DNA from 4 places in the Citrobacter sp. Cm046 genome. Region 3 is predicted to be linked to each of the others. Evidence: predicted binding sites of a transcription regulator. Region 3 holds the regulator's gene; each other region holds the start of a gene.

Region 1 (8,215 bases), on a different contig from region 3:
GTTTCAGCTTGGCTCGGTTGTAGATATCGATCGTGAAGCGAAGACCATCACTATTGCTGAGCTGCGCGATGAGAAGGGTGATCTACTGGTTCCTGAGCGTAAAGTGCCTTACGACACGTTGGTGATGGCGCTTGGCAGTACGTCCAACGATTTCAACACGCCGGGTGTCAAAGATAATTGCATCTTCCTCGATAACCCGCATCAGGCGCGTCGTTTCCACCAGGAAATGTTGAATCTGTTCCTGAAATACTCCGCGAATCTGGGCGCGAATGGCAAAGTGAATATCGCCATTGTGGGAGGTGGTGCAACAGGTGTAGAACTCTCCGCCGAGTTGCACAATGCGGTAAAACAACTGCATAGCTATGGGTACAAGGGGCTGACCAACGAAGCGCTGAATGTGACTCTGGTGGAGGCCGGTGAAAGAATTCTGCCAGCATTGCCGCCGCGGATTTCCAGTGCTGCGCATAATGAACTGACCAAGCTGGGCGTGCGTGTATTGACTCAGACGATGGTGACCAGCGCTGATGAGGGCGGGTTACATACTAAAGATGGCGAGTACATTGAAGCCGATCTGATGGTGTGGGCGGCAGGTATCAAAGCGCCAGACTTTATGAAAGACATTGGTGGTCTGGAAACTAACCGCATCAACCAACTGGTGGTGGAGCCTACTCTGCAAACCACACGCGATCCGGATGTTTATGCTATTGGTGACTGTGCTTCCTGCGCCCGCCCGGAAGGTGGCTTTGTTCCACCGCGCGCTCAGGCTGCTCATCAGATGGCTTCCTGCGCGATGAACAATATTCTGGCGCAGATGAATGGCAAGCCGCTGAAAGCGTATCAATACAAAGACCACGGCTCTCTGGTTTCCCTCTCCAACTTCTCTACCGTGGGTAGCCTGATGGGGAACCTGACGCGCGGTTCGATGATGGTGGAAGGGCGTATTGCGCGCTTTGTGTATATCTCACTGTACCGTATGCACCAGATTGCGTTGCATGGTTACTTCAAAACCGGTCTGATGATGCTGGTTGGCAGTATTAACCGTGTGATTCGTCCACGTCTGAAATTGCATTAAAATATCAAATAACCGGGCCACACAGTGGCCCGGTAGACGTTTTTCAGCTCCTGCCCTCCTACTATATCGAAACATGGCCTTCCTTGAGATCCAATAGTGAACCTGACCGATGAGCCGCGCGAGTCGATGAGTCTCTCCACTGAAGTGCTAAGTATGCAGTTTGTATTCTGGCAGATACCGATCACCGGGTTAAGCAATGTACCAACCGGAATGGTAGTGGCTGCAGGTTTTTATTCGAACAGCATTATATGACATCCTGTTCTGCGTGATTCAGAACCGTCTGAATCACGCTGCTTTCGCGCTTACCCTCGCTATTTTCATCCCCATTCTGATTGGCATTCCTTACATCCTGTTGCAAAGTTGTTGCTAATAGCAAAAAAGGAGGATGTCCCGTGAATAAATCAATGTTGGCGGGTATAGGGATTGGCGTGGCGGCTGCGCTGGGCGTGGCGGCGGTAGCCAGTCTGAACGTTTTTGAACGTGGCCCACAATATGCACACGTCGTCTCTGCGACGCCGATAAAAGAAACGGTAAAAACGCCGCGTCAGGAGTGCCGTAACGTTACCGTTACCCATCGTAAACCTGTGCAGGATGAGAATCGTATTGCCGGTTCGGTACTGGGCGCTGTTGCGGGTGGTGTTATCGGTCATCAGTTTGGTGGTGGACGAGGTAAAGACATTGCGACCGTCGCTGGTGCTTTAGGTGGCGGTTATGCTGGTAACCAGATCCAGGGTTCAATGCAGGAAAACGATACATACACCACCACACAGCAACGTTGTAAAACGGTGTATGACAAGTCGGAAAAAATGCTTGGTTACGACGTAACGTACAAAATTGGCGATCAGCAGGGCAAAATCCGGATGGATAAAGATCCTGGTTCGCAAATTCCACTGGATAACAATGGCCAGTTGGTTCTGAATAACAAAGCGTAAAAAAGCTTTACTCTGCACATCAATTAGCCCCCCAATCGCTCAGGCTGGGGGGCTTTTTTTATCAGAAGGTTAAGGCATAGTTCAGACCAAAGGTGCGACCGCGGCCTTTGTATTCATAGAGTGAAGGGCTACCGTAGGTTGGGCTGTAAAGTAACGGTGCACGTTGTCCCCAAAGTGTGGTGTATTCTTCATTCAGCAGGTTTTCAACGCTGAAGGTCAGTTTACCCAGCGGGAGCTGATAGCTGCCTATGAAATCCATGGTGTTATACCCGTCCAGCTTGTTGCCGCTGGCGTCGCTCAGGTCAAATGTCTGCTGACTCTGTATACGTAACGACCACGGTTCAGGCGCCCAGCCGACCCAGGCGGTTGCTTTTGATGGCGAGGCCAGTGTGACGTCCCACTTCTGCCATTTGCCGTTCTGTTTGACTTCCGATTTGATGATATTGGAGTTACTTCCCAGGCTCCAGTCAGTGTCAGCAATGAAATAATCCACGGCACCTTCGAGGCCATATATCCGGCGATCGTCTGGTTGTACGTTAATGGTCATATCGCTGCGGTTAATGACAATCGACTTATCCGAGGTAGAGTAGTAGGCCGCCAGTTGAGTGCGCAGGCTATCACCGGTGTAGCGCCAACCCAGTTCGAAAGAGTTTACCTTTATGCCTTCCAGCCGAGAATCTGCCACATTGACACTACGCTGGAGTTGATAATGGTCACCGACAAGTGAGTAAGTACCGTTCTCGTAGTATTTCCCCGGATCGGGAAGCTCCACACCCTGAGAGAAATTAAACCATGTCTGCTGACGGTCAGTCAGATGTGCAAGAATGCCCGCATTAAACAGGAAATTATCGTAATCAGTTTTCCCGCCAGGAATCACATCTGCAGAGTGTGCCAGCCCATTAGCAATCCCTTGTTGCTGCGCATAGCCGACAAAATCATCAACCCGGTTTTCGGTCCATTGATAGCGAACGCCGGCACTTAACGTGAAGATGTCGTTTATGTCATAGCTGTTTTGCAGGAAAGGCGCGAAGTTGGTAATGCTGTAACCAGGATAACGCCCGGTGGTATAGGCGGTGCGGTTATCCATGCCGCCAGAGGGCAGGGACCAGGCAAGATCAAAGAATTTCTGGTTGGAGTCGAAGGTTTCATGGTCCGCATCGATACCCCATGTCAGCTCCCAGTTCTCCATCAGTTGGCTATTAAGGGTAATTTTTGCGCCAAATTGATCGGTATCCTGCTGTGATGCGGAGAAACTGGTGACTTTGCCTTTGCTCAGTGTAGGGAAGGGGTAGAATGTCAGAGATTCATCACGGTAGTAAACCTGACTGACCAAATTCTGGCCGAAGAAGTCAGCATCGGAATATTGCAGGCTGATAAGATGACGCTCCGTGCCGGGAATGCGATCGGAACTCAGACCGCTGCTGGTGTAGGCTTTCCCCGTTCCCGTCACCGCCGACATATTCTCGCCCAGATATAATCCGTAATCATCATCCCCCTGGTTTTTATAGTACTGGGTTACCAGTTGTAGTTGACGGTTGTCATCAATCTCTATTGTCCCGGTGCCCATGATGTCGAGACGATCGGAATGCTGAAGGCCGGTTTGAGTGTTATCCAGCATTAAGGCATCGTTGTTGCCGTCATACCAGCCGCCAAATCGTTGATAAGCGACGGACATGCGTCCGGAAGCGTGATCGGTTCCTCCGCTGACAGCTGCGGCGACACGTTCGTCATGATCGTTACTGTTGTTGAAGCCGCTTTTGCTTCCCAGTTCGAGTTCAACTTCGCGTTCTGGCTGGCCTTTTTTGGTGACAATATTGATCAACCCACCGGTACTTCCACCGCCATACAACGACGTTGCACCAGAGATAACCTCGATATGCGCAATATTAAAGGGGTCAATGGAATCCAGTTGGCGGCTGTCGGTACGGGAGGAGTTCAGGCGAACACCGTCAATCAACACAACGATGGCGCGTCCACGCATGTTCATCCCGTAGTTCGTCCGTCCCTGACTGCTGACGTCAATTCCAGGGATTAACTGAGCCAGCACATCTTTGAACTCTTTACCACCCTGAACCTGCTGTTCAATCTCGCTGCCTTCAATGACCCAGGTGGTTTGCGCCATTTCAGCCACAGTTCGCTGGCTACGGTTGGCGCTGACGATGAGATTTTCTTCTTCATTCTGTGCCGCCATTACCGGCAGGGTTAAAGATAATAAGATTGGATTGAGCACCCAAAGACGCTTATTCATTCGCATTCCTTTTAAAAAAGAGTCGGTCTGTTTTTTTTATTGCGGCGTAGAAACCGATAGTTACATTGGGAAATGGATGTTAAAACAAATGCGAATATTGCTGATATTGATTGTGATTATCAATTGTTTTTACAAAAATGTAGCATTAAGGTTATGAAAACAATGATAAAAGTAGGGTGATTCAGAGGGGGTCGGGAGCGAGATAAACTCCCGATAATCTTAGAAATGAAAATTTGTCACGGTAAAGCATTACTCTTTGAGTAATTCTGGCCACAGCCGCAAGGTAGTATGTGTTATCTGCATCAGTTTTTCGAACGTTGCGCCTTCACGGGCACTGATCGACATCCCTTGTAAAATACAGTTCAGAAATTCGGCCAGTTTCTGCGGATCGCAGTGGGCAGGAATTTCACCATGTTCCTGGCGTTGGCAAAGAAACCGGGCAAGCGTCTGTTCCTGCATAGCGTGGCGGGTTTTAACCGTGTGTGCAATGTCACGGGAGGAAGCAGCAAGCGTTGCGGAGGTATTAATCATAAAACATCCCGCAGGTGTGTCCTTGCTGGTGAAACAGGTGGCTATGGCTGTGAAATAGTCTTCCAGTGCAGACTCAAGACTTTTTTCTTCGCAAAAAAGCTGAGCTTCATGTTTTGCCGCAAAACGGCTGATGTAGCGGTCCAGCACGGCGCGAAATAATCCTTCTTTATTGGTAAATTCCGCATACAGCGTGGGCGCTTTAGCACCGGTTGCTTCCACGAGATCGGAGAGCGATGTCGCTTCATACCCGTGCTGCCAGAAGAGTGTCATGGCCTTATCAAGCGCGGCTTCCCTGTCGAACACTTTTGGTCGGCCACGGCTTTTCTTTGTACAACTCGTTGTTTCAGTTGTCATGGTGCCGTCGTACCTGATTGGGTTTGTTGAATAACCATTATAAAAATATTCGACCACACTCTCCAGCAGATTCACGATAAAAATAATTCATGGCTATTAGCATGAAAGATAAGGCCTTTATGATTTGTATAACGATCATTATAAAAAATTGTTGACGTGTGACCTGGATCACATCTATGATTTACCTATCGATCGTTAAGTTAATCTTTGCGACGCACATTCATCTGCTAAAGGTCACAATTATGAAAAACGTACAAACACTCCTTCTTGCTACCGTTCTGAGTTCACTTTCATTCGCCAGCTTTGCTGCTGTTGAGGTTCAGGCAACGCCTGCAGACCAACAGAAAGTTGGGACTATTTCTGCTAATGCAGGTACCAACTTAGGTTCTCTGGAAGATCAACTGGCACAGAAAGCGGATGAAATGGGCGCGAAGTCGTTCCGCATTACTTCCGTTACCGGTCCTAACACCCTCCACGGGACTGCGGTTATTTATAAATAAGTTTTAACCCATCGTAATGCCACTGCGATTTAAATAAAAAACCCCGCTGAACAACGTCCAGCGGGGTTTTTTCATGGGTTGTGTTTTACAGTGTCTGCTGAGTAACGTCGTGATGGCGTGTCACGTCGACCGGCATCCCTGAGCGTAGCTCCATCGCATGCTCCATGACGGTCTGGTCCGTTTGCACTGCATTTTTAAAGTTCTGCATTGACGTATTCAGTACGATCGGCAGTACCTGCGGGTCGTCATCTATATTTTTCGACAGCGGTTGGTGCACTTCAACCAGACGCATACCGTTTGGTTCAACAGACGCTTTAATTGGCGTGTTAATGATATTGACCTTTGTTCCAGGAGTTACCTGGCGGAATAAGGTCTCAATATCGCCATCGCGCAGGCGAATACAACCAGAGCTGACGCGCATACCGATACCAAAATCAGCGTTTGTGCCATGCAGCAGATAAACACCACCGTATGCCGCTAAGCGAATGGCATGGTGGCCCATGGGGTTGTCCGGGCCAGCAGGTACCACAGCCGGTAGGTCGATCCCCTGCGCTTTATAACGTGCGCGAATATTAGTGGTTGGCGTCCAGGTTGGGTTGGCTCGTTTATCTGAAATGGTGGTAACCATTGTTGGTGTCAGTGTGTCTCCGCCCAACTGACCGATGCCAATGGGATACACGGTCACCGAATTTTTACCCGGATGATAGTAATAAAGACGCAGCTCAGCGAGGTTAATCACAATGCCTTCGCGCGGTGCATCCGGCAGCAAGGTCTGCAACGGAATAGTCAGCACACTGCCCGCCCGAGGTACGAAAGGATCAACGCCAGGATTCGCCTGTAGCAGAGCTAAAAAACCAACGTTGTATTTTTTCGCAATAGCTTCCAGTGAACCGCCATTATTTTCGACAACGTGAACGGCGTTTTTACCAACCACCTTGCTTCCGGGAGGAGGTAGCGGCCAGGTATTTGCCTGAGCCGGAAGGGCCAAAACCATGGTTGCGGCGAGCGTAACAAATGTGAACCAGCGAGAGATAGATATATTGTTTAACATCACCATAAATCCATTGTTTTTACGTGGTTATTGTTATGTAAAAGTAAACAGGAATTATGGCGGTTTGCTCTGTCGGGAAGTGCAGGGAAGTGCAAAGAGTTTGTAAATACCGGGTCGGGTGAGCGTTGTTCTCACCCGACCCGCCGTTTACGCTACCGCGTTCTCTTCAAGCTGGCGCATAAACTGACGCACCCATTCGATGCGTTTTTTTCGCTCGCTCAGTTCCTGCATGAATTTCAGACGGGTAGGGCCATCCAGACGGAAATGTTGCGGCTGTTTTTGCAATAGTCCAATCAACCAGACCGGGTTGACGTGGTTTTTCTCTGCAAACTCAATCGTGCCACCTTTTTCATTTCCCTCGAGCTTTCTGATACCCAGTTTCTGTGCCTGCTGGCGTAAACGGGCGACATCCAGCAATGTCCTGGCCGGATCGGGCAGCAGACCGAAACGGTCGATCAGCTCGACCTTGATCTCTTCCAGCTCATTTTCGTTCTTCGCACTGGCGATGCGTTTATAGAACGACAGTCGTGTATTAACATCGGGAATGTAGTCATCTGGTAGCAGCGACGGTACCCGTAATTCCACTTCAGTTTGCTGACTGGTGAGATCTTCCAGCGACGGTTCCCGGCCTTCTTTCAGAGCATCGACAGCGTTTTCCAGTAGTTCCATGTACAGCGAGAAGCCGATGGTTTCCATTGAGCCACTCTGGTCTTCACCCAGCAGTTCACCCGCACCGCGAATTTCGAGGTCGTGAGTTGCCAGCGCAAATCCGGCACCCAGATCTTCCAGCGAGGCGATAGCTTCAAGGCGTTTTTGGGCATCAGTCGTCATTGCTTTCGGATGCGGTGTCAACAGCCAGGCGTAAGCCTGGTGGTGCGAACGCCCGACGCGACCGCGTAACTGGTGTAACTGTGCCAGCCCAAAATGGTCTGCGCGCTCGATAATAATGGTGTTGGCGGTTGGGATGTCGATTCCGGTTTCAATAATGGTGGTGCACACCAGCACGTTAAAGCGCTGGTGATGGAAATCGTTCATCACGCGTTCCAGTTCCCGTTCGCGCATTTGTCCGTGTCCAATGGCAATGCGCGCTTCAGGCACCAGCTCCGCCAGCCGATCGGCAGTTTTCTGGATATTCTCGACATCGTTGAACAAATAATAGACCTGACCACCGCGCAGAACCTCACGCAGGATTGCTTCACGTACCACCAGATTGTCATACTCACGAACAAAGGTTTTAACCGCCAGGCGACGGGCAGGAGGTGTAGCGATAATCGACAGATCGCGCATGCCGCTCATTGCCATATTGAGGGTTCGCGGGATGGGTGTTGCCGTCAGCGTCAGAATATCTACGTCAGCGCGCATCGCTTTAATGCGCTCTTTATGTCGTACGCCGAACCGGTGCTCTTCATCGACGATAAGCAGGCCCAAATCTTTTAGCTTCACATCACTTTGCAGCAGTTTGTGAGTACCAATCAGGATATCGATTTTCCCCTCAGCGACCTGTTCGAGAATTTGCGCCTGCTCTTT
Region 2 (8,215 bases), on a different contig from region 3:
AAAATGACCAGGGTAAAAATGAGCGATGCATCACACAACAGAATCTATCGGATTGACGGAAAAAAACCGAGATTTTCGCTGTCAGGTGACGCGTTTTGCCCGGCTGGCCTTCGACCATTCTGGATTTGCACAGCGCGGACATAATTGATGATCGCCCGCACTCATTTGGATCACTTCACTACAACGTACGCAGGCATAGTCTCCCGCTTCAGGTACAACCTTAAATCGTTGTGTGCAGTGTTTGGGAAGAATGCTTAGTCCGGGTTTGATCTGTTTATCCTCGAAAAAATAGACGCTAATCTGCCCGTTCGTTTCAAGAATCGCCAGCCTGACCTGCCCAAGTTGCTCGACACCATTGAGACGTAGCTCCATAAAGAATTCGAATTCCGTCATATTGGCGTTGTGAAGCTTTGACCATGCCAGTTCGCCATCCTCAACGATGACCACTGGCTTGCCTTCCAGCAAATCCTCCAGCTTTTCGCTATGTGCCATTAACCACATCACTAAACGATAAAGCAGCGCCAGGGTCATAAAAACCACCAGTACCGGAAGCATAGGGACATCGTCATAGAACGCCACATCACCCGCAGCTGAACCCAGCGTCAAAATAATCAGCACTTCAAAAAGTGACATCTGACGAACGCCACGCCGTCCTGTGAGCTTTAAGAAAAGGAAAACTAATATAAAGGTATAGAGGCTACGCAGAGCAACCTCGCCAAGAAAATCCATTGGCACCTTATCAAGAGCCATACGCTGCAAATCAAATGCTTTCATTCTTACGCTCTAAACGTTGTGGACTGTGTGAAAGCATAGCCAATACTTTTATTTACGCCGCAGTGGTAGCGGCGATAGCGCCATTCATTTAAAACCCGTATCATTGCGCGCTTTCCGTACGACAAAAGTGATTTTCATGACGCAAACATTTATCCCCGGCAAAGATGCCGCTCTGGAAGATTCCATCGCCCGCTTCCAGCAAAAATTGCTCGACCTCGGTTTCCATATTGAAGAAGCTTCATGGTTAAACCCCGTTCCTAACGTCTGGTCTGTACATATCCGCGATAAAGAGTGCGCACTGTGCTTCACCAACGGTAAGGGCGCGACGAAAAAAGCAGCGCTGGCTTCCGCGCTGGGTGAATATTTTGAGCGTCTGTCCACTAACTACTTCTTTGCTGATTTCTGGTTGGGTGAAACCATCGCTAACAGTCCGTTCGTGCATTATCCGAACGAAAAATGGTTCCCGTTGACCGAAGACGACAACGTTCCGGAAGGTCTGCTGGATCCGCGTCTGCGCGCATTCTACGATCCAGAAAATGAACTGACCGGAAGCATGCTTATCGATCTGCAGTCAGGCAATGAAGAACGCGGTGTCTGCGGCCTGCCGTTTACCCGCCAGTCTGATAACCAGACCGTCTATATTCCGATGAACATTATCGGCAACCTGTACGTATCTAACGGGATGTCCGCCGGTAACACGCCTAATGAAGCGCGCGTTCAGGGTTTGTCTGAGGTCTTTGAACGTTATGTGAAGAATCGTATTATCGCGGAAAGCATCAGCCTGCCGGAAATTCCTGCCGACGTGCTGGCGCGCTATCCGGCGGTTGTCGAGTCCATCGCCAAACTGGAAGCGGAAGGTTTCCCGATTTTCGCGTATGACGGCTCTCTGGGCGGCAAATACCCAGTAATCTGCGTGGTTTTGTTTAACCCTGCCAATGGCACCTGCTTTGCTTCATTCGGCGCACATCCTGATTTTGGCGTGGCACTGGAACGTACAGTCACCGAACTGTTACAAGGCCGTGGTCTGAAAGATCTCGATGTGTTCACTCCGCCGACCTTCGACGACGAAGAAGTCGCTGAACACACCAACCTCGAAACTCATTTCATCGATTCCAGCGGCTTGATCTCCTGGGATCTGTTCAAACAGGATGCTGATTATCCGTTCGTCGACTGGAATTTCTCCGGAACCACGGAACAGGAGTTCGCCACCCTGATGGCTATCTTCAACACTGAAGATAAAGAAGTGTATATCGCCGACTACGAACACCTGGGCGTGTACGCTTGCCGCATTATCGTTCCCGGTATGTCTGACATCTATCCGGCTGAAGATTTGTGGTTAGCGAACAACGGTATGGGCGCGCATTTGCGTGAGACAATCCTTTCTCTGCCGGGCAGTGAATGGGATAAAGAAGACTATCTCAATCTGCTCGAACAACTGGATGAAGAAGGTTTTGACGACTTTACTCGCGTGCGTGAACTGCTGGGCCTGGCGACTGGTCCGGACAACGGTTGGTCTACCCTGCGCATTGGCGAGTTAAAAGTCATGCTGGCTCTGGCTGGTGGCGACCTGGAGCAGGCATTGATTTGGACGGAATGGACGATGGAATTTAACGCCTCTGTCTTTAGCGCCGAACGTGCAAACTATTACCGTTGTCTGCAAACGCTGTTGCTGCTGTCGCAAGAAGAAGATCGGCAACCGCTGCAATATCTGAATGCCTTTGTTCGCATGTACGGTGCTGATGCCGTTGAAGCGGCAAGTGCGGCATTGAGCGGAGAAGCGCCTTTCTATGGCCTCCAGCCCGTTGACAACGATCTGCAAGCGTTTCCAGCACATCAGTCTTTGCTGAAAGCCTACGAAAAATTGCAGCGTGCTAAAGCAGCACACTGGTCAAAATAGTGGCAAACAGCCTACTCTGAGTAGGCTTCAACAATTGACTACGCTATATTACGGGGCGCTTTTAGTGCCCCATTTTTTTATTTTTGCGTAATCAAAAATAAATGTAAAAGCAAGGTTAAATATTAGTAGTTGATATTAAAAAAATTAACTTAGTAATGTTACCTTTTATTGCAATTACTCCATTTTAATTAACTGCTCAACAGGGGGCAAAAGGAAAAAATTCAACTCACTTTATAATTTTTAAAATTTATTTTTACTTGGATAATCAAAAAGTTACACCGTAATTGCATAAAAACCATGCGTCTTACGGGCCTATAAGCCAGGCGAGATATGATCTATATCAAATTCTCATCTATAATGCTTTGTTAGTATCTCGTCGCCGACTTAATAAAGAGAGAGTTAGTGTGAAAGCTGACAACCCTTTTGATCTTATTCTACCTGCTGCAATGGCCAAAGTTGCCGAAGAAGCAGGCGTCTATAAAGCAACGAAACATCCGCTTAAGACGTTCTATCTGGCAATTACTGCCGGTGTATTCATTTCAATTGCCTTTGTTTTCTATATCACCGCCACCACCGGCACCGGAACAATGCCTTTCGGTATGGCAAAATTGGTGGGTGGTATCTGCTTTTCCCTGGGGTTGATCCTGTGTGTTGTCTGCGGTGCAGACCTCTTCACCTCAACGGTACTGATTGTCGTCGCTAAGGCGAGTGGTCGTATTACCTGGGGCCAACTGGCAAAGAACTGGCTTAACGTATATGTCGGCAACCTGATTGGCGCCCTCATCTTCGTGTTACTGATGTGGCTTTCTGGCGAGTACATGACCGCCAATGGCGCATGGGGGCTTAACGTTCTACAAACAGCCGATCACAAAGTGCACCATACTTTTGTTGAGGCTGTTAGCCTTGGCATTCTGGCTAACCTGATGGTATGTCTGGCCGTATGGATGAGCTACTCAGGTCGCAGCCTGATGGACAAAGCGTTTATCATGGTATTACCGGTCGCAATGTTTGTTGCCAGCGGTTTTGAGCACAGTATCGCAAACATGTTTATGATCCCTATGGGTATCGTAATACGCGATTTCGCCACCCCGGAATTCTGGACCGCAGTCGGTTCCTCTCCGGAGAATTTTTCTCACCTGACCGTGATGAATTTCATCACCGATAACCTGATTCCGGTTACGATCGGTAACATTATCGGCGGCGGTTTGTTGGTCGGGTTGACATACTGGGTCATTTACCTGCGTGGTAACGATCATCATTAATTTGTTGATGTTCATTACACGCAGTAAATAAAAAATCCACTTAAGAAGGTAGGTGTTACATGTCCGAGCTTAATGAAAAGTTAGCCACAGCCTGGGAAGGTTTTACCAAAGGTGATTGGCAGAATGAAGTAAACGTCCGTGACTTCATTCAGAAAAACTACACTCCGTACGAGGGTGACGAGTCCTTCCTGGCTGGCGCGACTGAAGCGACCACCGCACTGTGGGACAGCGTGATGGAAGGCGTTAAACAGGAAAACCGCACTCACGCGCCTGTTGACTTTGACACCTCCGTTGCTTCTACCATCACTTCTCACGACGCTGGTTACATCAACAAAGCGCTCGAGAAAATTGTTGGTCTGCAGACTGAAGCTCCGCTGAAACGTGCAATTATCCCGTTTGGCGGCATCAAAATGGTTGAAGGTTCCTGCAAAGCGTACAATCGCGAACTGGACCCGATGCTGAAAAAAATCTTCACCGAATACCGCAAAACCCACAACCAGGGTGTATTCGATGTTTATACCAAAGACATTCTGAACTGCCGTAAATCCGGTGTTCTGACTGGTCTGCCAGATGCGTATGGCCGTGGTCGTATCATCGGTGACTACCGTCGCGTTGCGCTGTACGGTATCGACTACCTGATGAAAGACAAATACGCTCAGTTCGTTTCTCTGCAATCCGATCTGGAAAATGGCGTAAACCTGGAAGCGACTATCCGTCTGCGTGAAGAAATCGCTGAACAGCACCGCGCGCTGGGTCAGATCAAAGAAATGGCTGCTAAATATGGCTGCGATATCTCTGGTCCGGCTACCAACGCTCAGGAAGCTATCCAGTGGACCTACTTCGGCTACCTGGCCGCTGTTAAGTCTCAGAACGGTGCAGCAATGTCCTTCGGTCGTGTATCCACCTTCCTGGATGCATACATCGAACGCGATATCAAAGCAGGCAAAATCACCGAGCAAGACGCTCAGGAAATGATTGACCACCTGGTCATGAAACTGCGTATGGTTCGCTTCCTGCGTACCCCTGAATATGATGAACTGTTCTCCGGTGACCCGATTTGGGCAACTGAATCTATCGGTGGTATGGGCGTTGACGGCCGTACTCTGGTTACCAAAAACAGCTTCCGCTTCCTGAACACCCTGTACACCATGGGTCCTTCTCCGGAGCCGAACATCACCGTTCTGTGGTCTGAAAAACTGCCTCTGAACTTCAAGAAATTCGCCGCTAAAGTGTCCATCGATACCTCCTCTCTGCAGTACGAGAACGATGACCTGATGCGTCCGGACTTCAACAACGACGATTACGCTATCGCTTGCTGCGTAAGCCCAATGGTTGTTGGTAAACAAATGCAGTTCTTCGGTGCGCGTGCAAACCTGGCGAAAACCATGCTGTACGCAATCAACGGCGGCGTTGATGAAAAACTGAAAATGCAGGTTGGTCCTAAGTCTGAGCCGATCAAAGGCGACGTCCTGAACTTCGACGAAGTTATGGAGCGCATGGATCACTTCATGGACTGGCTGGCAAAACAGTACGTCACCGCACTGAACGTTATCCACTACATGCACGATAAGTACAGCTACGAAGCCTCTCTGATGGCGCTGCACGACCGTGACGTTATCCGCACCATGGCGTGTGGTATCGCTGGTCTGTCCGTTGCTGCAGACTCCCTGTCTGCAATCAAATATGCGAAAGTTAAACCGATTCGTGACGAAGACGGCCTGGCTGTTGACTTCGAAATCGAAGGCGAATACCCGCAGTTTGGTAACAACGACTCTCGCGTTGATGACATGGCGGTTGACCTGGTAGAACGTTTCATGAAGAAAATTCAGAAACTGACTACCTACCGTAACGCTATCCCGACTCAGTCTGTTCTGACCATCACTTCTAACGTTGTGTATGGTAAGAAAACAGGTAACACCCCAGATGGTCGTCGTGCTGGCGCGCCGTTCGGACCTGGTGCTAACCCAATGCACGGTCGTGACCAGAAAGGTGCTGTTGCCTCTCTGACCTCTGTTGCAAAACTGCCGTTTGCTTACGCTAAAGATGGTATCTCTTACACCTTCTCTATCGTTCCGAACGCTCTGGGTAAAGACGACGAAGTTCGTAAGACCAACCTGGCTGGTCTGATGGATGGTTACTTCCACCATGAAGCGTCCATCGAAGGTGGTCAGCACCTGAACGTGAACGTCATGAACCGCGAAATGCTGCTGGATGCGATGGAACATCCGGAAAAATATCCGCAGCTGACCATCCGTGTTTCTGGCTACGCAGTACGTTTTAACTCCCTGACTAAAGAACAGCAGCAGGACGTTATCACTCGTACCTTCACTCAGACCATGTAATTCCCAGTCTGACTGAAAAAGCGTACAATAAAGGCTCCACGTAAGTGGGGCCTTTTTAACAACTAAGTCTCTTTCGCCAGCTATCTATACTTATGGATGACTGCCAAAACAGACTCGACACAGTGAACAACTGTGCACTAACACAGGCCCCGGATGGGCCACACCTGGAGAAACACCGCAATGTCAGTTATTGGTCGCATTCACTCCTTTGAATCCTGTGGCACCGTAGACGGCCCAGGCATCCGTTTTATCACTTTCTTCCAGGGCTGCCTGATGCGCTGCCTGTATTGCCACAACCGTGATACGTGGGATACGCACGGTGGCAAAGAAGTTACTGTCGAAGAGTTAATGAAAGAAGTGGTAACTTATCGCCACTTTATGAATGCTTCCGGTGGCGGCGTAACGGCATCCGGCGGTGAGGCCATCCTGCAGGCTGAATTTGTTCGTGACTGGTTTCGTGCCTGTAAGAAAGAAGGTATTCATACCTGTCTTGATACTAACGGTTTTGTTCGCCGCTACGATCCAGTTATTGATGAACTGCTGGAAGTGACTGACCTGGTAATGCTCGATCTTAAACAGATGAACGACGAAATCCATCAGAACCTGGTAGGTGTATCTAACCATCGTACACTGGAATTTGCTCGCTACCTGTCTAACAAAGATATTAAAGTGTGGATCCGCTACGTTGTCGTCCCCGGTTGGTCTGACGATGACGATTCCGCGCACCGTCTGGGTGAGTTTACCCGTGATATGGGCAACGTAGAAAAAATCGAACTACTGCCTTATCACGAGTTGGGTAAACACAAATGGGTGGCGATGGGCGAAGAGTACAAACTGGATGGTGTTAAGCCGCCGAAGAAAGAGACCATGGAGCGCGTGAAAGGTATCCTTGAGCAATATGGTCACAAAGTGATGTATTGATTTTTTGCCTCATCGAAACGGCTGCCATCAGGGCAGCCGTTTTGCTATCTAAAGCATCTGATATTCAGGTCATAACAAAGGAAAGGATGTGAAGCGCTTATTCATCTCAGGAGTTTTACTGCTGTCAGCCCAGTGCGTAAATGCCGCCAGCAGTTGCGATATCAATGCCATCGTCCAGCATGCGTGGCCAGATGCAACATCTACACCGCAGGGCATCATCACCAAAGATAACCAGGTTATCACCACCAGCGCCAATTCTCCCCAAAGCGCGATTTGCAAGGTCTGGCCGGCACAACCGGAGCTGACACTGGCAGCAGTTCCATTGATGTCTCAGCAGTATACCGATTACGATCACTCAGGCGATCTGGAACTTCTGGTACTGGATTCCGCTACCCTCAACGTCAAACAGCGATTAAATCTTCCTGCGCGTATGGACGATGACGCTTTTCGTATTACAGGCATTACTCTTGATACAGCACGCTGGAAAGTTAAACCTAACCAGACTGCATTCGGCTTGCATATCATGCGCAACGGCAGCTCACGAGTGAACCCTATGAGTGAAGATGCACTGTCGCTGTTTGTCATTGAGGATAACCAGTTACGGACAATATTAAACGGTATTGTGCTTGAAAATAGCAGCGGAGAATGGGATGGAAACTGTGCAGGCACATTTAACGATGTTAAACGCACCCTGGCTCTGGAACCCGGCTCACAGAAGGGATACGCCAATATACGGGTAACCGAGAAAAACGTAGCATCCACCACACATACTGACGCCAATGGCGAGTGTGTATCAAAAGACAAACCAGGCAAAACGACAACATTGCTACGATATGATGGCAAGCACTATGTCGTACCCAAATCCCTTATGCCTCTGGAATAAGAGCACCATAACGTCTGAAAAGCAGCCATGTGACGCATTTGTCATTGCTATGCCTTGACCACGGCAGTATGTTTTCCTGGCTAGCCTGAAGTACGGATAATTATTGTACTTGTCGCATCTGATGGCACTCAGCATA
Region 3 (8,215 bases):
CGGTGTGACGCCGGATATCCTGACCAGCGCCAAAGCCCTCGGCGGCGGATTCCCGGTGAGTGCTATGCTAACGACTCAGGAGATCGCCTCGGCGTTTCATGTGGGATCTCACGGTTCGACCTATGGCGGTAATCCTTTGGCCTGCGCGGTTGCAGGAGCGGCGTTCGATATTATCAATACCCCGGAAGTGCTGGAGGGTATTCAAGCCAAACGTCAGACGTTTGTTCAACATTTACAGAAGATTGATGCGCAGTATGACATTTTTAGCGACATTCGCGGCATGGGCTTGTTGATCGGTGCGGAACTGAAGCCACAGTTCAGAGGCCGGGCACGTGATTTCCTTTACGCTGCAGCGCACGAAGGGGTGATGGTGCTGAATGCTGGCCCGGACGTAATGCGTTTTGCGCCGTCGCTGGTGGTGGATAAAACGGACATTGATGAAGGCATGCAGCGCTTTGCGCAGGCGGTAGCGAAGGTCGTCGCCTGATTACCCGATAGTGCGCTGCTTTCAGGCCTACAGGAAAACAGCGTTAACCCTTCATGTCTCGCAACCGGCGGCTAAGCCAGATGCCATGATGCGGCCTTTGACGCCATGCTACCGACGAAATGGTGTGCATGGTGTTCAGGTGGCCAAGTATACGTTGCAGATGCTGTTCCAGGGTGCTTAACGGGCCTTGGGACAGCATTTCCGAAGACTCGAGAATATTCACATCGCCGGAACTTCCCGGCCCGTCATACTCCAACCGCTGCTGGCAACGCTGGATAGCAATTTCACAGGATTCCAGATACCGCTGTGCTAAATCCGGCGTCAGCATCGTATGTTCCCTTGCCAGAGTGGTCATCGCGTTAATGTGCTCGACAATAAACTGGCTGTGCGTAACCCACAGTTTCATATCTGCCAGATAGTGTGAGTTAAACCCTGGTTCCTGCATCGCCTGGTTCAGTGAGTTAAACAGAGTGTTATGCGCCTGATTAACCCGCATACGCTGATATGCCAGCGGTGTAGCCTGCGGGTCGTTGCTGAGAATCAGGCGAATGGCTTCCTGATCGGATTCTAGCGCATCGTGGGCGTTCTTACGCAGCAGGCCGCTCTGCCATTGCGGCCACAGCCAGAGTGTGCCGCCAAAGGCGATCAAACAGCCCATCACCGTATCGACAAAGCGCGGTACGATAAACTGCTCCCCATTCAGCGTCAGTAGTTGCAGGGTATACACTGCCGTGACAGTAAAACCTACTGTGGCCCAGCCGTAGTTTTTGCGGATAATCAGGTAGCTCACCAAAGTGATAAGCAACATAGCCGCCAGCGTGAAACCCTCGGGGATATGGAAGTGCAATGTGACGCCAGCGATGATAAGCCCAACGAGAGTACCTGCCGAGCGATGCAGAATACGCACCCGGGTTGCGCCGTAGCCATTTTGCGTGACGAACAATATCGTCATCAGGATCCAGTATGGTTTTGGCAAATGTAAGGCGCTACCCATCAGGCTGGCGATACTTAACATGACGCTGATACGCCCCGCATTACGCAGCGCAGGGGATTTAAACGACAAATAGCTTTTCAGAGCAGGGAGCAACGGCAATCGGCGCTGCTTATCAGCCATCAAATCCCGGGCATAAAGCGGGCGCTGGGTACGCAGAACGCGGGCAATGCGGCTAAAGTGCCAGTAGCAGAACTGTCCAACGGGATTATCCGGATGCTGCCTGGCAATTTTTTCCAGGGTGCCAATCTGCTTTTCCATTGAAAATCGCGTAGGCAAGCGGTGATACAAAATGTCATCTGCCAGCACTCGTAGTCGGGCGGCGACAGTTCGCGCATTCCAGCGAATCACCTGCTCTGCATGGCTGCGTTCGACCAGTTTCTGCACCTCTTCCGGTTGATGCAGGCTGACGGAAATATGCTCCTGTAAATCCAGAGCCTCCTGAAAGGCACGCAGCAGGCGTTTGTACTCATTGTTGTGATGCGCCGACAGCATGTGCATCTGCTGATAACACTGGGTAATGAGATCGACTGCTTTCTGCTGGCGTACCAGCAGCGGAGGCAGCGCTTTTTCAGGATCGATGTGCTGGGTCAGCAGACTGTATTTAGCCTCACAGTAATCGGCCAGTTCGCGGTATAGCAGGCTGAGTGATTCACGTAGCGGCTGCTCGCGCCACAGCCAAAACCAGAACCAGTTGAACAGACCGTACCACAATGTACCCAGCGCATAGATTAACAGTGGCTCCCAGACGGGCATGTTCCCGGCAAGGCTAAGCGTGAAAATTGCAGCAATGAGCGAGGCGGGCAACAATCGTGCATGCAGAGGACTTAACTCTGCAGTTACGCCGAGAATAAGCGTCAGGCCGGTGAGGATCAGCGGTAACGGTATGGTCTGCGCCAGCAGTAGTTGCATGATCAAACTGCATCCGGCAAACAGCGACGCACCAATAATTAAGCGTTTAAAAAAGCGTTTATGTGGGGTGTCAAGACCGGCAATGTTGCAGCAGGCTGGGACGAGGGAGAAAAGCAGCCCCAGATGTAGTTGACCGATGATAAGACCGACACCCACAGGTAAACACAGCACCAGCGTCTGTCGTAGTGCGTAGTTGATCTCGGGGTGATAAATCAGTCTTCGCCACATCAGTGTAAACAAAAATGGCGCATTACTGAGTAACGCGCCATTTTGGCGGAATTAACGTGTGCCGTAAACGACGATGGTTTTACCGTGCGCGGAGATCAGGTTTTGATCTTCCAGCATCTTCAGGATGCGACCAACGGTTTCACGGGAGCAACCCACGATCTGGCCAATTTCCTGACGGGTGATTTTGATCTGCATGCCGTCCGGGTGAGTCATCGCATCAGGTTGTTTCGCCAGGTTCAACAGCGTCTGGGCGATACGGCCTGTCACGTCGAGGAAGGCAAGGTTACCCACTTTCTCGGACGTAACTTGCAGACGACGAGCCATCTGGGAAGACAGACGCATCAGAATATCCGGGTTCACCTGGATTAACTGACGGAATTTTTTGTATGAAATTTCAGCGACTTCACATGCGGTTTTAGCTCGTACCCAGGCGCTACGTTCCTGGCCTTCTTCGAACAGGCCCAGTTCGCCAATAAAATCGCCCTGATTCAGATAAGAGAGGATCATTTCCTTCCCTTCTTCATCTTTGATCAGCACTGCCACTGAGCCTTTAACGATGTAATACAACGTTTCCGCTTTTTCACCCTGGTGAATCAGCGTGCTCTTCGATGGGTACTTATGAATATGGCAATGAGACAAGAACCATTCGAGAGTCGGGTCTGTTTGCGGTTTGCCAAGCACCATGCGCGGTTATCCTCTGTTATAAGCTGTCTCCAGAGCCAGAAAACGACGCTGCCTCTGGGGTTGCAAAAATGTGCTTCCCGCTACCTGGGAAGGGGGCTGCTAAAAAGTGCACTGCAGCCTGTAATGTGATGTCCTCTGCATACATGCAGTACGTCATTGTATTACTGTAGCATCCCGACTGTTTTAGCATAGCTTTCGCCGTGTGTCTCCTGGTGTCTCGCTTCAGCATGACGCAGGTCGCCTTCCGTTGCGAGAATTGTTATGTGCGCGTAATCTGTCAGGAAAATTGAAACATTGGAGTTACGAAATATGCAAGCGCGTGTAAAGTGGGTTGAGGGGTTAACCTTCCTTGGTGAGTCCGCCTCTGGCCACCAAATTCTGATGGACGGTAACTCCGGTGATAAAGCGCCGAGCCCGATGGAAATGGTGTTAATGGCTGCGGGTGGTTGCAGCGCAATTGATGTGGTGTCGATCCTGCAAAAGGGTCGCCAGGATGTGACCAACTGTGAAGTGAAACTCACCTCTGAACGTCGTGAAGAAGCACCGCGTCTTTTTACCCATATCAATCTGCATTTCATTGTCACCGGCCATGACCTGAAAGATGCCTCCGTGTCCCGCGCGGTAGATCTTTCGGCTGAGAAATATTGCTCCGTGGCGTTGATGCTGGAAAAAGCGGTGAATATCACCCATTCCTATGAAGTGATTGCTGCTTCGTAATGCACGCCTGATGGCGTCATACTTATCAGGCCTGCATGATGTAAACCCGTAGGCCGGATAAGGCATCAGCCGCCATCCGGCAACACTTCACTCGATCCTCTTTCCTTCCATCAGTCGTTGCACTAACGGCAGCATGATCAATTCCATTGCCAGCCCCATCTTGCCACCCGGTACGACTAACGTATTGATGTGGGAGATGAATGAACCCTGCAGCATCGCCAGCAACCAGGGATAATCGATCCCTTCCAGGTTGCGGAAATGAATCACCACAAAGCTCTCATCCAGTGACGGAATACTCTTGGCCGCAAAGGGATTGGAGGTGTCGACAGTTGGCACACGCTGGAAGTTAATATGCGTGCGGGAAAACTGTGGAGTGATGTAATTGATGTAGTCGTCCATTGAACGCACGACCGAGTCCATCACCGCTTCACGTGAGTGTCCGCGCTCGCTGGTATCACGGGTCAGTTTCTGAATCCATTCCAGGTTGACGATTGGCACAACGCCAACCAGCAGGTCGACATGTCGCGCCACATTTTGTTGCGGAGTAACGACACCGCCGTGCAGTCCTTCGTAGAACAGAACGTCAGTCGGCTCAGGTAGTGGTTGCCAGGGGGTAAACGTACCTGGAACCTGGTTCCACGGAACGGCTTCGTCGTAAGTGTGCAGATATTTACGCGACTGGCCTTTTCCTGCCTGACCATACTCAATGAAGGTTTGTTCTAACAGGCCGAAGTCATTGGCTTCGGGGCCGAAATAGCTGATATGCCGTCCGGCATCGCGCGCTTTGCGGATCGCCATGTCCATTTCCGGGCGGGTATAGCGATGAAAACTGTCACCTTCCACCTCGGCAGCACGCAGATTTAACTGCGCGAAAATTTTACGAAACGCGAGGCTGGTGGTGGTGGTCCCCGCGCCGCTGGATCCTGTTACCGCAATCACCGGATGTTTGGCAGACATAACAACTCCATAAATAGGTTGGTTTTTTTATTATAGTCAGCCGTCGGCAGCGGATTACTCGTGAAGCTGTTTCCTCGGCATAATGTTGACCGTTTCATGCAGTTCGGACCACACCAGCACGGCTTCACCAGATTGTAGTTGGCGTTTGACGTCGGCGACTTTTTGTTCGAGCGAGCGTTCATGTTCACCATAATCGGTGCCTTCACGCAAGACAAAGCTTTCAATCAGGTTGTCCAGTGCTTCCGGGGAGATATCCTGCCACGGGATCATCATGATGACGCCTCCAGGTATGTTGTCAGCCAGTCTGGGATACGGGACTCCAGCCACATCTCAGGATGGCGCAATGTGCCACCAATAAATCCGACGTGTCCGCCGTGTTCGGTTAACTGATATTCCACCTGCGATGGCAGGTTTTCCGGTTTGGGGATCACATGATGATCCATAAAAGGATCGTCTTTGGCATGAATAATCAGCGTCGGTTTGGCGATCTGATTCAATAACGGCATGGCACTACACTGACGATAATAGTCTATAGCATCGGCAAAACCGTGGATTTTGGCGGTGATGAGATCGTCAAAATCGCGAATGCGGCGCAGGGATTTCAGTTGCGCCAGACTGACCGGCAGTGAGCCTGGATAGGCTTCGAGTTTACGTGAGGCATTGGCTTTTAAAAGATTGAGCAGATAGCGCTGATAGACCCGGGAGAAACCTTTCTCCATATGGTAGCTACAGGCTTCGAGCACGAAAGGTGCGGATACGATAACCGCCGCATCTATCGGAATGTCTCGCCCTTCTTTTGCCAGCAGGCATGCCAGCATATTGCCGCCGAGCGAATAACCTACCGCCGCAGTTGGTACGCGGCCGTATTCACGTTCCAGCCAGTGTAAAAACCAGGTGCCGTCTTCGGTTTCGCCGGAGTGATAAATTCGGTTCAGGCGATTCGGTTCTCCGCTACAGCCGCGAAAGTGCATCACCACACCCAGCCAGCCGCGCTTTTGCGCCGCTTCAATCAGTCCATGAGCATATGGACTATTCAGGCTGCCTTCCAGGCCGTGAAAAACCACCAGACGCGGTTTATGTTTTGCCTGCTGTGGATCTTCACTCCAGGCCAGATCGACAAAGTCGCCATCAGGTAACTCGAGCCGCTGCCAGTGGGCGTCGAACTTCACTTTACGGCGAATCAAACGCGGTAGCATCGTCTGTAGATGGCGATTACGGATCCCGCGCATCGGACGGAATTCTCGTGAATCGTCGGCGGATGGGGTCATTTCTGTAGGAGTGATTTCAACCATAACACCAGAGCAATCAATAAACGGAATGAGCAACTATACCGCGCAGAAGGCCTGCGGGTTAGTCAATATGTAAGTTTACGCTTAGTCAGTCAGTAGGTTACGCGAGAAAAGATGGATATCCACGCCGGGTTTACGCCGCCATAAACGGGCTTTTCGCGTGCCTGTCGCCATACTTTCACCGGTATCTTCAAACATGCCTGATGCTTCAAAGCGGCGGATCAGACTTTTACGCTGAATGGACTGGCCAAGGATTACCTCAGTGGCTTCCTGGAGCTGACCATGAGTAAAGGTATCCGGTAAACAGTAAACGGGCAGTAAAGAATACATCGTTTTTTGCCGTAGCCGATGCAGGGCCGCCTCAATGATTTTCTGGTGGTCAAATGCGAGTGGATAGTCGGCAAGTTTATCAACAGGAACCCAACGGGCATCACTGACGCTGGCAATGTGCGGCTCACAGTCTACCCAGGCGATCAAGGCGAACCAGGTGACGGTCAGGCTCCAGCCGCGCGGATCACGATCTGGTCCGGAAAACGTATCCAGTTGTTCCAACCAGGAAGGAGAAACACCTGTTTTTTCAGTGAGTTTACGCATTGCCGTGGCACGGGTGGAATCATCGTGGGCCATATCAATGAAGCCACCGGGTAATCCCCAGCACCCCTTTTGTGGCTGGTTTGCCCGTTCTACCAGCAACACACACAGCGCCTGTTGATGCAGGGTAAACAACACACTATCCACTGTCACCAAAGGGGAGGGAAAGCGGCGGGCATCATACTGATTCAGATAGTCAGCTTCGGTGGTCATAAGGTACTCACGATGATTTGCAACGCTCACAAGTGTACCAGCCCAACCATGGGGGGCAAGTTTCGTTTTTTCTTGTTACTTATCAGTTGATTATCACCATGGTGAAGATTAATGCATATTATGCTTGCTTTAAATATGTCTTAAGGACATTATTAATTGTGTCTAAGGGACACAATTAAGGAGAGAGCGATGAGCGTAAAATTGACATTAACCCTGGATGAGCAGGTGTACGCAATTGCCAGCGGTGTTTTTCCTGACGGGGCCGCCTGGTTGAAAGTAACCGATGCGTTGCCATCCTCTGCTCGTCTGATGCGCATTCGGGCGATGGCAATGCGTGATATGAACGACTTTATGCTGGTGGCGCAACTAGTGGAAGCGGTTCGCCACCAAACCGATGTACTGGTCAGTCACCTCGAACTCCCCTGGCTGCCATGGGCGCGCCAGGACCGACATATGGTCGCGGGTGACAGCTTTGCGCTGAAAGTCTTTGCCAGTCAGCTCAATACACTGAAGTTTGACAAGGTAAAAGTGCTCGACCCACACAGCGAAGCCGCGGCAGCGGCAATAGATAACTTTGTGGCTATTTCGCAGGAGACCTGTCTGCAACAAAGCGCGACCCTGCAGCGCCAGTTTCAACAAAAAGCGTTGATGCTGGTTGCACCAGATGCCGGATCGTTGAAGAAAATTGATGCTGTCGCCAGAGCGGTAGGTGTCTCTGAATATGCCATTCTGAGCAAAAAACGTGATGTGGCAACTGGCAATCTGACCGGGTTTGCACTGGTTGCGGGGAATGTTAAGGGCAGAGATCTGCTGATTGTTGACGACCTGTGTGATGCCGGTGGCACCTTTATTGGATCAGCTCAGGTTTTACGTGATGCCGGAGCCCGCAGCGTTAGCCTGTATGTCACCCACGGTATCTTTTCTAAGGGTGTTGAGCACTTGTTCGCCAACGGCATCGATGCCATCTACACCACAACCTCTTTAGCTGCATCTGCGCTGGCACATCCGCAGCTTGAACTTATCGATATTGACGCGATTTACCGCGCCTGAGGGAGATAATTATTATGAAAATGAACCCTATTCTGGCCATCGACGGCTACAAAGTTTCTCACCGCGTACAGTATCCGCAAGGAACCAGCCGGGTCT
Region 4 (8,215 bases), on a different contig from region 3:
AGCCGTTATCGGTAGCGGTAATGATGCTGATGGCGCTGTCGTTTATCTTTGGCCCGCTGCGTAGCGTGCCGATGGGTGTGCGCGTGGTGACAGGGATTAGCTTTGGTTTCGTGTTCTACGTGCTGGACCAGATCTTTGGCCCACTGACGCTGGTGTACGGTATTCCACCGATCATCGGCGCGTTGCTGCCAAGTGCATCGTTCTTCCTGATCAGCCTCTGGCTGATGCTGCGTAAGTCATAGCATCTGCCCCTCTCGTTGTTCGGGAGGGGCCTCTTCCTGCTAGCGTTTTCTGCCGCCCATTAAACTTCCTAACATGCCACGGATTATCTGGTTAGTGACCTGACGCGCCGCGCTTTTCGCCACGCTTTGTACCACACCATCGCGCTTGCCTCCGCGTGGTCCGGTGCTGCCAAACAGGATATCCTTTAGCCCGCCAAGAATACCGTCGTCCACCTCGACTGCTTTGCCGTTGGCTGGGGGGGTATTTTGCTGTTCGGTACTGGCCTGAACCCCTTTCTGTAAGCGTTCATAGGCGGATTCACGATCGACCTCTTCTTCATATTTGCCGTACAGAGAAGAGTGATTAATTAACCCGTTACGTTCATCGTCCGTCACCGGACCCATCCGCGAACACGGTGCAATCACCATTGCCCGTTCAACCACTGAGGGACTGCCTTTGGCGTCGAGAAATGAAACCAGCGCTTCGCCGGTGCCCAACTCCTGAATGGCTTTTTCGGTATCAAATGCCGGATTGGCGCGCATGGTTTGCGCTGCCGCTTTCACCGCTTTCTGATCTTTGGGCGTGAACGCGCGCAGGGCGTGCTGCACACGGTTGCCCAATTGGCCGAGTACGTTGTCAGGAATATCAGACGGGTTTTGCGAAACAAACCACACGCCGACACCTTTTGAGCGGATTAGACGAATCACCTGCTCGATTTTATCCAATAGCACCTGCGGAGCGTCATTGAACAACAGATGGGCCTCGTCGAAGAAGAATACCAGCTTCGGTTTCTCCAGATCGCCCGCTTCCGGTAATTGTTCGTACAGCTCGGAGAGCATCCATAGCAGGCTGGCAGCATACAGTTTGGGCATCTGGTAGAGCTTTTCGGCGCTGAGGATGTTGATCATCCCTTTACCACTGGTGTCGGTGCGCATCCAGTCTTTAATCTCCAGCATCGGCTCGCCAAAGAAATGCGCTGCGCCCTGTTGCTCCAGCGACAGTAATCCGCGCTGGATAGCCCCCACCGAGGCGCTGCTGATGTTGCCATACTGATTCTGGAAGGATTTGGCGTTATCGCCGATGTACTGGGTAATCGCCCGCAGATCTTTGAAATCGAGCAGGAGCAGCCCCTGATCATCAGCAATGCGGAAGATAATATCTAATACGCCAGACTGTACGTCGTTCAGGTTCAGCAGCCGGGCAAGAAGCAGTGGCCCGAGATCAGAAACAGTGGCGCGAACGGGGTGACCTTTCTCGCCAAAGATATCCCATACCGTTACCGGATTGGCATGTGGCTGCCAGTCGGTAATACCGATATTTTTCAGGCGAGCGAGCAGTTTTTCTGACGCTTGTCCTTCCTGTGCCACACCGGTTAAGTCACCTTTCACATCAGCCATAAATACCGGCACACCAATCTCAGACAGCGATTCGGCAAGCTTTTGTAACGTGACGGTTTTGCCGGTCCCGGTTGCGCCGGTAATCAGCCCGTGACGGTTGGCCATGCCTGGCAGTAAAAACAGTTCGGTGTCCGGTGTGCGGGCAATTAACAGGGGTGTGCTCATTAAGATTTCCTCCATTTATCCTGCCTGGAGTATAGGCAATGTGAATGAAAGAAAGTATGCGACAGGGAGAGAAAATGACTTAAAGCGTATTGCCGTGATAAATCTGATACCCCAAATCAACCGTGTTGTGGTTATGGTCGTTGTTCTTGATTTTGCTCAGTAACATTTGCGCCGCCATGCGCCCAATGTCAAAACGCGGAGTAATGACGCTGGCGAGGCTTGGGATCATCTGCCTGCCCATTTCCAGTCCGTGGAACCCGGCAATGGAGATCTGCTCCGGTACGGCAAGGTTGTGTTCGCGACACAACAGCAACGCACCCATCGCAATATCGTCATTGGTACAAAAAACGCCGTCTACGTCAGGGTGTGCCGTGAGGGCATCACGCATCATTTGTGTTCCCAGGTGGATGGATGAAATCGCGCGCGGATTGACGCGCAGCGGCTCCAGTCCACGACGCGTCATGGCATCGCAGTAACCGCGGTAGCGCTGCTCATCGCGGATATCATCTTTCGACCCCAGATAGAGAATTTTGTGGCGCTGGCGTTTATCCAGCATGGTGCTGACCATATCAAACGCCGCCTGACGGTTATCAAAGCCCACTTCCATATCCAGGCGATCGCCCTGAATATCCATCAGCTCAACCACCGGAATGGTGGCTGATCGCAGAAACTTCACGGTGCGCAGAGTGTGATATTTCTCGGAAAGAATAATACCGTCGATATTGTACGAGAGCAGGTTAATCACTGACTCTTCTTCGGATTCCCGGTCGTAATTGTAGTTAGCGATCAACGTCTGATAGTTATGGTCCGAGGTCACCGATTCAATACCTGCAAGGATGTCGGCGAACAGTTGGTTTTGAAAAGAGGGGATCAGCACACCGAGCGTATAGCTTTGCGCATTCAATAGCATTGCGGGCGCACGGTTAGGGATGTAATTAATCTCCTCCATAATCTGCGCGATACGTTCACCGGTTTCCTTTGCGACCTTTTTCGGCGAACGGATGTAGCGGCTCACTGTCATTTTGGTCACACCCGCCAGGGTGGCGATGTCTTGCAAAGAAATTCTGTGGTTCCTCATTTTCTCTCCAGTGCCGGGGAGCACTGACTTTCGCTCCCCGGTAAATACCGTATTAATGCAGGATGGCGTTCAGCGCCAGAACCCCCAGCAGTCCCATAATGGAAATCAGCGTTTCCATTACCGTCCAGGTACGTAACGTTTCCCCGACGCTGAGATTAAAATAGCCTTTAAACAACCAGAATCCCGGATCGTTAACGTGTGAGGCAATCACGCTGCCCGCGCCAGTTGCCAGCACCATCAGCGCCGGGTCAGCATGGGTGACGTTAATAATCGGCAGCACCACACCCGCAGTAGTAATAGCGGCAACGGTCGCTGAACCGAGCGCGATGCGCAGCAAGGCGGCTACCGTCCAGCACATCAGTAGCGGAGAGAGCGAGGTGCCTGTCATCAGGTGTGAGATATACTGCCCCACGCCGCTGTCCACCAGAACCTGCTTAAACGCACCACCACCGGCGATGATAAACACAATCATCGCAATCGCGCCGATAGAGTCGCCAATGATATCCATAATTTGCTCAATCGTACGTCCGTTACGTCGACCAAGGGTAAAAATAGCGAGCACGATGGCGATAAACAACGCGACCGCAGGGTTACCGATAAACTCAAAAAACACCCGTACGCTGTTGGTTTTTGGCAGCGTAATTTCGCATACCGCCGCTACTGCCATCAGTATTACCGGGATAACCGCCGCAAAGATACTGTTCCAGAATGATGGCATTTCTTCTTCGGTGAACAAATGTGGGTTGAATAAACCTTCCGGTGGCGCTTTCTCAAAACGGGTCAGCAGCTTGGAAAACAGTGGTCCGGCGACAATCACCGTCGGGATAGTAATGATAAATCCGTACAGCAACGTGGTCCCCAGGTTCGCCTCGAAAATCGTGGCGATCGCCGTTGGTCCCGGATGCGGCGGCAGAAAACAGTGAGTAACAGAAAGGGCGGCAACCATTGGCACGCCGACATACAGCAGCGGCAGGCCAGATGAGGCAACCACTGTAAATACCAGCGGTAGCAGCAGAACAAAACCGACTTCGAAGAACATCGCCAGACCGACGACCAGCCCGGTGATTACCAGCGCCCACTGCACGCGCTTTTTCCCGAACGTACTAATCAGCGTGGTGGCGATGCGTTGGGCCGCACCAGTATCGGAAATTAGCTTCCCGAGCATTGCGCCGAAACCCAGGATCATCGCCAGTCCGCCAAGCGTCCCGCCGATGCCGTTTTGTATTGAGTGCAGAACGGCCTGTGCATCCATCCCTTCGGCAAAACCGACGACAGCCGCAACCAGTACAAGGGCAATAAAGCCGTTAACTTTAAAGCCAATCATCAGGACCAGAAGCAGCGCGACGCCTGCCGCAATTATTATTAATGGCATAATCGTTTCTCTTATACACCCGTCATACTTCAAGTTGCAGGTATGTGGGCTGCGCTCACTCACCCGAATCACTTACTCAAGTAAGCTCATCGGGTTCATTCACTTGCCGCCGTCCTGCAACTCGAATTATTTAGGGGGGGCCAAAAATGCAGCGCCTGGGCGCTGCGTGATGTTGCGTTGTGTTGTATCAGACGGCGACCAGCATGCCGCCATCGACAAACAACAGGTGTCCGTTAACAAAATCTGACGCTTTGGAAGAAAGGAATACCGCTGCGCCAATCAGCTCCTGCGGATCGCCCCAGCGTGCGGCTGGCGTACGTTTGCACAGCCAGGAGGTGAAGGCTTCGTCCTCGACCAACGCTTTGGTCATTTCGGTTTTGAAGTAGCCAGGCGCGATACCGTTCACCTGAATATTGTGGCGCGCCAGCTCAACGCACATCCCGCGGGTGAGCATTTTCACCGCGCCTTTCGATGCGGCATACGGCGTAATGGTGTCACGCCCCAGTTCGCTCTGCATGGAGCAGATATTGATGACTTTCCCGGCCTGGCGTTCAACCATGCGACGGGTCACCGCTTGTGATACCAGGAATACCGCCGTCTGGTTAACGGCAATGACGTCGTTCCAGTCCTGCTCCGGGAACTCGGTGAACGGATGGCGGCGCTGGATACCGGCGTTATTCACCAGTACGTCGATCGGACCAATATCTTTTTCGATATGTTCGATGGCAGCATCAATATCCTGTTTATGCGTAACATTAAAAGGTGCAGCAACGGCGCGAATACCTTCCTGCTGCAGTTTCGTAACAGCGGCTTCTGCGCGTTCTGGCGTAATATCATTGACGATAATCTGCGCGCCATATTTACCGAGCCCAGTCGCCAGTAAATAACCAATTCCCTGAGCCGAACCGGTGATCAGAATATTTTTGCCGTCCAGTGAAAAAAGATCGTTCATTATGCTATTCCTTATTGTCTGTCTTCGAATACGAGCTGGACTTTTGCCGCCTGGGTTTTATCCCCGGCGAAAATCAGCGCTTGTTCGAGGTCGGTAAACGGATATTCGGCGCTCAGTAATGGCAGCGGATCGATAACGTTATTCGCCAACCACGACACCGCCGTGTTGAATTCAGTGGTAAAGCGGAAGGAGCCTTTGAGAGAGATTTCTTTGCCGATCAGCATCATCATCGGGAACTCCGGCACGGCGCCGCCCATGCCAACCTGTACCATCACACCTTTCGCGCGGGTGACTTCCAGGCAGGTGGTAATCGAGGAGGGATGCCCGGAGACTTCGAAACTGACGTCGAAATAGCCTTTCTCTTTTTTCCATTCGTCGAGAGAGTCCTGCTGCGGATTAATGAGCGTATCCGCTCCCATCTGCTGTGCCAGCGTGAGTGAACGCGGACTAATGTCAGCACAAACAATCTCTGCCGCGCCAAGCGTTTTCACCGCGCTGACGATCAGACAGCCGATAGGGCCAACACCGGAAATAAATACGCGCTTGCCCTGCAGATCGCCCGCTTCATGTGCGGCGTGGATCGCCACCGCCAGCGGTTCGGCAAAGGCCATCACTTTTTCATCTGCCTGCTGCGGGTAGGGAATACATTGCGCAGTATCGACGGTTTTAAACTGAGTAAAGCCGCCGTCAACGTGGGGAAAATACATGGCGCTGCCAAAAAAGCGCATTTCCGTGCACTGGTTTTCTTCATGCTGCAAACAGTATTTACAGTGACCACAAGGCTTAGACGGATTAATAGCAATCGACTGACCTTCATGTAATTCTTTTGAATCACTATGGACAACTTTACCAATGACTTCATGGCCTAAAATCATCGGCGCTTTTACGGTAAAGTTACCAACTTTACCTTCCTGATAATAATGTAAATCGGAACCGCAAATACCACCTCGGGTAATTTGTACCAATGTTCCTTTATTATTCCATTCAATATTTTGGTCTGTAATGGCAACAGTTTTCTTACCCGCGACAACGCAGGATTGTGTTTTGACTTGCATAAATGCCTCACTGGTCAGGTAGTAACCTCGGCAGCATTTAAACGGTTTTATTTGTTATTATTTGTGACATAGATCACGCTGGAAAATTGTTACACTACAATGTTACGCATAACGTGATACGCCTTGTAATTCTCAGCAGCAGCGCTAAAAAAGCGTGAAATTCCTAATGTGGGAAGCGTAGTATCGCGGCATGGAAACAGGAATCTGGAGTTTTTTTTGATGGCCGGGGAAAGTTATATTTTGATGGGCGTTTCGGGTAGCGGTAAATCATTAATTGGCAGCAAGATTGCCGCTGTATTATCGGCTAAATTCATTGATGGTGATGATCTCCATCCAGCTAAAAATATTGATAAAATGTCTGAAGGCATTCCGCTAACCGATGAAGACCGACTCCCCTGGTTAGCGCGATTAAATGACGCCTCATACAGCCTGTATAAAAAAAATGAGACCGGATTTATTGTCTGCTCGTCATTAAAAAAACAGTATCGCGATATATTGCGCCAGGGTAGTCCTAATGTGCATTTCCTGTGGCTGGACGGCGATTACGAGACCATTCTGGCGCGCATGCAGCGTCGGGCAGGACATTTTATGCCAGTGGGTTTGCTGAAAAGTCAGTTTGATGCGCTGGAATGCCCGCAGGATGATGAACACGATATTGCCCGTATTGACGTGAACCACGACATCGAACATGTGACGGAACAGTGCCGCCAGGCGGTACTCGCGTTTCGTAACGGGCAATAAGCTCAGCCCCGGATGGGACTGAGCCACTGCATCAGAAGTCGGCTTTTAGCACTACGCGGTAGCGGGCTTTGCCGTCACGCACGTGCTGGATAGCTTCATTAATTTGCGACATCGGGTACAGCTCGGTGGTTGGAGATACTTTACTGCGCCCAGCAAACTTCATCAGCTTGCGCAGCTCAAAAGGTGTGCCGGTCGCTGAACCGGAGATACTGCGATCGCCGGCAATTAAAGTGAACGCCGGAACCGGCAGCGGCTTCAGCACGGCACCGACGGTATGGAAGTTACCGCCGTAAGCCAGCGCTTCAAAATAGGGTTGCCAGTCGAGATCGACGTTAACCGTATTGATAATCAGATCGAACTGGCCCGCCAGCGCTTTTAATGCCTGCGGGTCACGGCTGTTGACCACTTTATCCGCTCCCATCGCCAACACTTCCTGCTCTTTCGCCGGGTTTGAACTGAACGCCGTCACTTCACAACCCATCGCGTGCAGCAACTTAATAGCGATATGCCCCAGACCGCCGATACCGATCACCCCGACGCGGCTGGTCGCTGTAATGTGATGCATCAGCAGCGGTTTGAATACCGTGATGCCGCCGCACAACAGAGGTCCCGCAGCCGCAATATCGATGCTCTCCGGCAGCGGGATCACCCATTGCCAGTCGGCACGCAGCTTCTCGGCAAAGCCACCGCGATTGAGAATGGTGGGAACAGAACCTTCCAGACAGTTAATCTGATTGCCGCTGATACAGGCATCGCAGTGCCCGCAGCTACGTGCCGTCCAGCCAATACCAACGCGTTGACCGATCTTCAGCCCTTTATCCTGCGCCGCACTGCCGAGCGCGGCCACGCGACCAATGACCTCATGTCCGGCAACCAGCGGATACTGAGAGAATTCCCATTCGTTGTCGATCATCGACAAATCGGAATGGCAGATACCGCAGTAGTCGACCTGCACCTCGACATCTTCCGGCTTTAACTCACCCGCATCATATTCGTAGAGTTCGAGTTCGCTGCCCGCCGCTTTTGCGGCGTAGCTTTTTATCATCGACATCATGTTCCCCTCATGTGGTGTTGAACTGGAAGTGTAGAGCATGGGGTAACGGGGCGCTTCGCAGAAGGGGGGATTAAGGTGGTTGTTGCGGGGGATAAACTGTGATGGTGATTGCAGGCGCGTAACGTAATGCTGAAATTTTCAACACTTAGCGCGCAAGGTACACGCTGGAGCTTGCATGG

What was found. The regulator CRP, encoded in region 3, controls carbon source genes, mostly activating them, when cyclic AMP is high. The targets are predictions, from matches to a motif close to ATGTGANNNNNNTCACAT.
Region 1: a site for CRP is predicted at 5,294-5,311, ahead of bhsA (multiple stress resistance protein BhsA). Genes of this name have one in related genera too.
Region 2: a site for CRP is predicted at 3,000-3,017, ahead of focA (formate transporter FocA). Genes of this name have one in related genera too.
Region 4: a site for CRP is predicted at 6,303-6,320, ahead of idnD (L-idonate 5-dehydrogenase). Genes of this name have one in related genera too.

Annotation. Positions count from the first base shown of each region.
Region 1 covers NZ_JAOWGP010000037.1:260,691-268,905, reverse strand. Annotated here, with positions in the region: gene ndh (NADH-quinone dehydrogenase) at 1-1,072, shown strand, start outside; gene OGX98_RS10030 (glycine zipper 2TM domain-containing protein) at 1,465-2,004, shown strand; gene OGX98_RS10025 (TonB-dependent siderophore receptor) at 2,066-4,252, opposite strand; gene comR (TetR family copper-responsive transcriptional repressor ComR) at 4,502-5,137, opposite strand; gene bhsA (multiple stress resistance protein BhsA) at 5,380-5,637, shown strand; gene ldtC (L,D-transpeptidase LdtC) at 5,723-6,688, opposite strand; gene mfd (transcription-repair coupling factor) at 6,836-8,215, opposite strand, start outside.
Region 2 covers NZ_JAOWGP010000034.1:164,790-173,004, reverse strand. Annotated here, with positions in the region: gene OGX98_RS05640 (DUF421 domain-containing protein) at 82-774, opposite strand; gene ycaO (30S ribosomal protein S12 methylthiotransferase accessory factor YcaO) at 911-2,671, shown strand; gene focA (formate transporter FocA) at 3,076-3,933, shown strand; gene pflB (formate C-acetyltransferase) at 3,993-6,275, shown strand; gene pflA (pyruvate formate lyase 1-activating protein) at 6,456-7,196, shown strand; gene OGX98_RS05615 (PA3715 family protein) at 7,285-8,079, shown strand; gene OGX98_RS05610 (PTS sugar transporter subunit IIA) at 8,176-8,215, shown strand, end outside.
Region 3 covers NZ_JAOWGP010000026.1:14,598-22,812, reverse strand. Annotated here, with positions in the region: gene argD (bifunctional acetylornithine/succinyldiaminopimelate transaminase) at 1-487, shown strand, start outside; gene OGX98_RS01010 (YccS/YhfK family putative transporter) at 531-2,618, opposite strand; gene crp (cAMP-activated global transcriptional regulator CRP) at 2,670-3,302, opposite strand; gene OGX98_RS01000 (OsmC family protein) at 3,612-4,019, shown strand; gene OGX98_RS00995 (phosphoribulokinase) at 4,107-4,976, opposite strand; gene OGX98_RS00990 (YheU family protein) at 5,031-5,249, opposite strand; partial or broken gene OGX98_RS00985 (hydrolase) at 5,246-6,314, opposite strand; gene OGX98_RS00980 (NUDIX hydrolase) at 6,350-7,069, opposite strand; gene prs (ribose-phosphate diphosphokinase) at 7,259-8,119, shown strand; gene OGX98_RS00970 (nicotinate phosphoribosyltransferase) at 8,134-8,215, shown strand, end outside.
Region 4 covers NZ_JAOWGP010000046.1:222,313-230,527, forward strand. Annotated here, with positions in the region: gene lptG (LPS export ABC transporter permease LptG) at 1-242, shown strand, start outside; gene OGX98_RS22320 (helicase HerA-like C-terminal domain-containing protein) at 282-1,784, opposite strand; gene idnR (DNA-binding transcriptional regulator IdnR) at 1,864-2,862, opposite strand; gene idnT (gnt-II system L-idonate transporter) at 2,915-4,234, opposite strand; gene idnO (gluconate 5-dehydrogenase) at 4,422-5,186, opposite strand; gene idnD (L-idonate 5-dehydrogenase) at 5,198-6,241, opposite strand; gene idnK (gluconokinase) at 6,461-6,982, shown strand; gene ahr (NADPH-dependent aldehyde reductase Ahr) at 7,014-8,033, opposite strand.